2 regions of the Pantoea sp. X-Soil-YNGN-775 genome follow, and region 2 is predicted to be linked to the other one. Evidence: predicted binding sites of a transcription regulator. Region 2 holds the regulator's gene; the other holds the start of a gene.
What was found. Region 2 encodes PurR, which represses purine synthesis genes. Its sites were predicted from a motif close to CANGCAAACGTTTGCNTG; they were not measured.
Positions count from the first base shown of each region.

Region 1: the regulator PurR is predicted to act here: its motif matches at 1,313-1,330, upstream of gcvT (glycine cleavage system aminomethyltransferase GcvT).

Region 1 covers NZ_AP035945.1:3,344,614-3,347,869, forward strand. Annotated here, with positions in the region: gene gcvH (glycine cleavage system protein GcvH) at 1-139, opposite strand, end outside; gene gcvT (glycine cleavage system aminomethyltransferase GcvT) at 163-1,260, opposite strand; gene ubiI (FAD-dependent 2-octaprenylphenol hydroxylase) at 1,698-2,900, opposite strand; gene ubiH (2-octaprenyl-6-methoxyphenyl hydroxylase) at 2,914-3,256, opposite strand, start outside.
Region 2 covers NZ_AP035945.1:1,799,734-1,802,989, reverse strand. Annotated here, with positions in the region: gene AC6I8I_RS08465 (C40 family peptidase) at 1-675, shown strand, start outside; gene cydH (cytochrome bd-I oxidase subunit CydH) at 734-823, opposite strand; gene purR (HTH-type transcriptional repressor PurR) at 1,105-2,130, shown strand; gene punR (DNA-binding transcriptional activator PunR) at 2,127-3,032, opposite strand; gene punC (purine nucleoside transporter PunC) at 3,139-3,256, shown strand, end outside.

The sequences.
Region 1 (3,256 bases), 1.5 Mb from region 2:
CAGGCAGATCGACAAATACCATGTCACCCAGCAATTCCTGCGCGTGTTCAGTGATGCCTACGGTGTAAGAACCATCTTCTTCTTTGCGCACCCACTCGTGGCTGTCGCGGTACTTCAACGTATTCGGCACATTGCTCATTGGCCATTTCTCCTGAATAAAATTTACTGGGCGACCGGTTTACCGGCGCGGACAAAAATCGGTCGGGTAACCTTTACCGGCATCTGGCGGTTACGGATCTCAACGATGGCGGTGTCACCGATACTGGCTGGGACGCGCGCCAGGGCAATGCTGTAACCCAGAGTGGGCGAAAACGAACCGCTGGTGATGATTCCTTCCTGTGGCTGGCCCTGATCGTCGGTAAAGCGCACGGGCAGGCCGTTACGCAGCACGCCTTTTTCGGTCAGGATCAGCCCGACCAGTTTTTCAGTGCCGCGTTCGCGCTGTAACGTCAGCGCTTCACGCCCGATAAAGTCACGGTCGGCCGGTTCCCAGCTCACCGTCCAGCCCATGTTGGCAGCCAGCGGTGAAACGCCTTCGTCCATCTCCTGACCGTACAGGTTCATGCCGGCTTCCAGCCGCAGCGTGTCACGTGCACCGAGACCGGCAGGTTTAACCCCGGCGGCCAGCAGCCGTTGCCAGAAATCGGCCGCCTCTTCTGCCGGTAACGCAATCTCATATCCCGCTTCGCCGGTGTAGCCAGTGGTGGCAATAAACAGCGCCTCCGCCTGCACGCCGAAGAACGGCTTCATGCCGGAGACCGCCTGCCGTTGTGCCTCGCTGAACAGCGTCTGCGCTTTTTGCTGGGCCTGCGGCCCCTGCACGGCAATCAGCGCCAGATCGTCACGTTCGGTCAGCGTAATGCCGTAGCCCTGCGCATGTTCAGCGATCCAGCCGAGGTCTTTCTCCCGCGTCGCGGAGTTCACCACCAGCCGGAAAAAGTCTTCGCTCATAAAGTAAACAATCAAATCATCAATGACGCCACCCGATGCATTCAGCATGCCGGTATAGAGCGCCTTGCCGGGCTGAGTCAGTTTTGCCACGTCATTTGCCAGCAGGTAGCGCAGGAATTCGCGGGTACGCGGGCCTTTCAGGTCAACAATGGTCATGTGGGAGACATCAAACATGCCGGCGTCATTGCGCACCGCATGATGCTCATCCATCTGGGAGCCATAGTGCAGCGGCATCATCCAGCCATGAAAATCCACCATGCGAGCGCCGCAGGCCTGATGCTGTTCAAACAGAGGTGTTTGCTGAGTCATAACCATCCTGTGCAGAAGCGAGTGAGTACCAAACCGCGCCGCAAACCGTGCCGACGCAAACGTTCTCTTTAAGCTGACGTTACCACCGAACCTGGCGATTCACCATAAGCAAACCGGGGTCGAAAGCTGATGCACAGCCTAACCAGGAATAATCACCGGCAGGATAAAAAACTGCGATTTTGTGATTAATCGCGCAATAAATGTAGGGAGGTTAAATATACGCAGCAAATTTATGCGAGAAGCCGTTCAGGATGTTAAAAAAATGCCGTCGCCGACAAGTCACCAAATAAGAAAAAGTAATGCGAATTGAGCGGCAAAATTAGAATAAATCAAACGAGGGGCGATAGTGGTGCGGCACTGCCTTGTGATGGTGCAGAGGGGTTTCAGACAGAAAAAAAGCCAGCAAATGCTGGCTCAGAAGCGGGTCAGATCGGGGTTCAGCGTAGCCACGCCGGCAGGTCATTCAGGCCCATCGCCTGCTTCAGCATCCGCGGTTTAACGCCCGGCAGGCTGTCTGCCAGCTTCAGGCCGACATCGCGCAGCAGTTTTTTGGCCGGGTTGTTACCGGCAAACATCTCGCGGAAGCCCTGCATGCCAGCCAGCATCAGCGCGGCGCTGTGCTTGCGGCTGCGTTCGTAGCGGCGCAGATAGAGGTGCTGTCCGATATCTTTACCCTGCTGATGCAGTCGGCGAATCTCACCGATCAGTTCCGCCGCGTCCATAAAGCCCAGGTTTACGCCCTGCCCTGCCAGTGGATGAATGGTGTGGGCCGCATCCCCGACCAGCGCCAGACGATGTGCGGCAAAATTACGCGCATAGCGCGCCGTCAGAGGAAACGATTTACGCTCGCTTTCCAGCTGGCACAGGCCGAGCCGCATATCAAACGCCACCGACAGCTGCTGATTGAATAACGCTTCCGGCATGCTCTCCAGCCGGCTCGCCTCCTGCGGTGACAGCGACCAGACAATTGAGCTCAGATGCGGGTCCTGCATCGGCAGGAAAGCCAGAATACCGTCGCCATGGAACACCTGACGCGCAACCGCATCGTGCGGCATCCCGGTGCGGACGTTAGCGACCAGCGCGTGATGATCGTAATCCCAGAAGGTCAGCGGGATATCGGCTTTGTTACGCAGCCAGGAGTTAGCTCCGTCAGCCGCAATCATCAGGCGCGCGGTTAACATGCTGCCATCCTGCAGGGTAATAAAGGCTTCGTTATCGCCAAACGCCACCTGCTGCAGCTCGGCAGATGCCATCAGCGTTACGTCGCTGCAGGCGCTGGCGCGTTGCCACAGGGCGCGATGAATCACCGGATTTTCGATAATATGGCCCAGGTGAGACAGCCCCTGCTGTCGATCGTCAAAGGCGATGGTACCGAAACTGTCCTTATCCCACACTTCCATACCGTGATACGCACTGGCACGCAGCGAGAGAATGGTCGACCAGACATCCAGCTTCTGTAGCAGACGCTCACTGGCCGCATTGATGGCCGAGACGCGAATCGAGGGTGTCTCACTCAGGCTGACTGGCGGCTCGGGAGATTTTTCCAGTACCGCGATGCGCAGTCCGCTGCCCTGCAGGCCACAAGCCACTGCCAGTCCGACCATACCGCCACCGGCAATCACCACATCAAAAGTTTGCATCAAAGCCTCTTTATTAACGCTTAACCCAGCCAAGCGTGCGCTCAGCCAGTTGATTTCGTAGCCACGGCAGATGATCCATCGCCAGCAGACCCAGATTACGCCCGATGACCAACGGCGTATGACGGTTGGCAAAGATACGCACTAAGCCGTCGGTAATACCGATGGTCGCGGCGCGATCCTGCTCACGGCGCTGCTGATAATGTTGCAGTACCGCATAGCTGCCGGGATCCTGTTGCTGTTGATGGGCTGACGCCAGCGTCTCGGCCAGCGACATTACGTCACGCAGGCCAAGGTTAAAGCCCTGTCCGGCAATCGGGTGCAGCGTCTGCGCCGCATTGCCGACCACCGCCACACGA
Region 2 (3,256 bases):
AAGAGTGCGCGCGAAGATGAGCGCCGCAAGCGTCGCCCGTTGAAAACGTCGGCGAAGAAAACACGCGTCAGCCCGGTCCAGAAGCTCAAACTCAAAAAACAGAAAAAAAGCGAACTCAGCGCCAGCCATCTTTCCGCAAAGAAAAGCAAAACTCCGCTCAAAACCGCCAGTAAAAAACGTTACGGCCATCAGCGTGCGCTCAAAACCGCAGACGCCAGCAGCAGTGACATCGGCACCATTAAAATGAGCAAGTCACATCGTCAGCGCTACCAGAAAGCGCGTGAGACGGCGATGACCAAGCTGATGGGCCAGCTGGGCAAACCCTATCAGTGGGGCGGCACCTCACCGCACACCGGTTTCGACTGCAGCGGCCTGGTCTGGTACGCCTATAAAGATCTGGTCAAGTTTAAGATCCCGCGTACCGCCAATGAGATGTACCACCTGCGCGACGCCGCGCCGGTAAAACGCGAGTCGCTGGAGAAAGGCGATTTAGTCTTCTTCCGGATTAATGGTCGCGGCACCGCCGATCACGTTGGGGTTTATCTCGGCAACGGCAAATTTATTCAGTCACCTCGCACCGGCAAAGATATTCAGATCAGTGCGCTGGGTGAAGATTACTGGCAGCGCCACTACATCGGCGCGCGGCGGGTAATGACCCCGAAAACCATTCGTTAAGCGGCTTCGCTACGCGAAAATCAAACAGAGAAAAGCCGGGCGATGCCCGGCTTTTTCATTAGTGCAGCACCGCTGTAAAGCTAAAGGCGACGATCATCAGCAGACAGCCGACGGTAGTCATCAGGGCCAGTTTCAAATCTGTACTCATTTAGCGCTCCTTAGTCACACATTTTGTAGGGATAAGCCATTTTCCCATAGGGGCTGGTAAAAATCTCGTTTTATCCGTTCAGCCTTGTTAGAATCCTGCCTTTGTTGCGCAACGCGCGCAATCCCGGTTCCGTTTGCTCTCCTTTTCAGGCGCTCATTACCCGCCAGACGCCTGTTTACCGGTCAGAAAAGCTGCATAATTGCGGGGAGAACCCTGAGCAGACGCAAACGTTTAACATTATGCTTATCATTGCGTTAGATAAGCCCTGGAGTCCGATTTTAATGGCAACAATTAAAGATGTGGCAAAACGCGCCGGCGTCTCAACGACCACCGTTTCGCACGTCATCAACAAAACGCGTTTTGTCGCTGAAGAGACGCGCAACGCGGTCTGGCAGGCGATTCAGGAACTGCACTATTCGCCGAGCGCGGTGGCGCGCAGCCTGAAGGTGAATCACACCAAAACGCTGGGCCTGCTGGCAACCTCCAGCGAAGCGCCCTACTTTGCTGAAATTATTGAAGCGGTGGAGAATCACTGCTTTGATAAAGGCTACACCCTGATTCTGGGCAATGCGCACAACGACCTGCAAAAGCAGCGTGCCTATCTCAGCATGATGGCGCAGAAGCGCGTCGATGGACTGCTGGTGATGTGCTCTGAGTATCCGGACGATCTGTTAAAGATGCTGGAAGAGAATCGCAATATCCCGATGGTGGTGATGGACTGGGGTGAATCACGCGCTGACTTCACCGACACGGTGCTGGATAATGCCTTTCAGGGCGGCTACCTGGCCGGACGTTATCTGATTGAGCGCGGTCACCGTGATATTGGCGCGATTCCCGGCCAGATGGAACGCAACACCGGCGGCGGACGTCACGCGGGTTTCCTCAAGGCGCTGGAAGAAGCAGGCATTCAGCCGCGTGCCGAATGGATCGTGCAGGGCGACTTCGAGCCGGAGTCGGGCTATCAGGCGATGCAGCAGATCCTGTCGCAGAAACAGCGTCCGACTGCGGTGTTCTGCGGGGGCGATATCATGGCGATGGGCGCGATTTGCGCCGCCGATGAGATGGGATTGCGGGTGCCGCAGGACATTTCGGTGATCGGTTATGACAATGTGCGCAACGCGCGCTACTTTGCGCCTGCGCTGACCACGGTGCATCAGCCAAAAGCGCAACTGGGTGAGAAAGCGCTGGAGATGTTGCTGGATCGCATCACCAGTAAACGTGAGATTTCTCAGACCATCGAAGTACACCCAACGCTGATTGAACGCCGTTCGGTGGCTGACGGTCCGTTCCGCGACTACCGCCGTTAATCTTCGCTTAACCACTCCTGATTAAGCGTTTGCGCATCACCCAGATAGCTGAGTAACCAGCCCGTTGCCGGTGATGCGCGATCTTCCGCCCAGCTTACGCAACAGGGACTGTCCGGAAACGCGACCGGCAACGTTAATTCTACCAGCGCTCCGCTGTCCAGTAATGGCCGCGCCAGATGCCCAGGCACCATCGCCACGCACAATCCCGCCAGCACGCAATCCAGTCCGGTCTGCCATTCCGGCACCACCAGCCGACGCTGATTGTCGAGCGTCCACGTCATCCGGCGCGGCAGCGCGCGCGAGGTATCTTCCAGCACCAGCGACGGCCAGCTGCGCAGGGTGTCGTCGTCAATCTGGCTCACCCCGGTCAGCGGATGGTGGTGCGCCACCACACAACGCCAGTTGAGCGTCCCCATGTCGCGAAAGGCAAAGCGTCCGCCGACCGGTATCGCCTGAGTGGCACCGATGGCCACTTCAACCCGATCATCGGCCAGCGCATCCCAGACGCCGTTAAACACTTCATAACTGATGTGCAACTCCATGTCGGGGAAATGGCGGTAAAAATCCTTGACTAACTGCCGGGTGCGCTGCGGCTTGACGATGCAGTCGACCGCAATACTCAGCTGTCCACGCCAGCCGTTAGCCAGCTGCTGACACTGGCGGCGGGTGGCGAGCATTTTTTTGATAACGCTGCGCCCTTCCCGGACAAAATGCTCGCCGGCGGGGGTTAATACCACCTCGCGATGCTGGCGCTCAAACAGCGGTACCGCCAGCCACGTTTCCAGCTGACGCACGGTGTAGCTGATAGCTGACGGCACCCGATGCAGCTCCTGCGCCGCGGCGCTGAAGCTGCCACCGCGCGCCACCGCATCCACCACCTCTAAAGCATATTCTGACCACATAATCTGCCTTCAAATTTTTTAACAGCAACCGGCAAATATTAGCGTTTCACAGCGGCAAACGCACCTTTTACACTCTGCCGCGTTCAACCTGCAAAATGAGAATCAGATGTCACCGTCAAAAGGATTTATGCCTTATCTCGCTCTGCTGAGCATGCTGGGCTTTTTAGCCACCGATATGTACCTGCCCGCCTTTGGCGCGATGCAGCAAACCTTTAACACCTCAC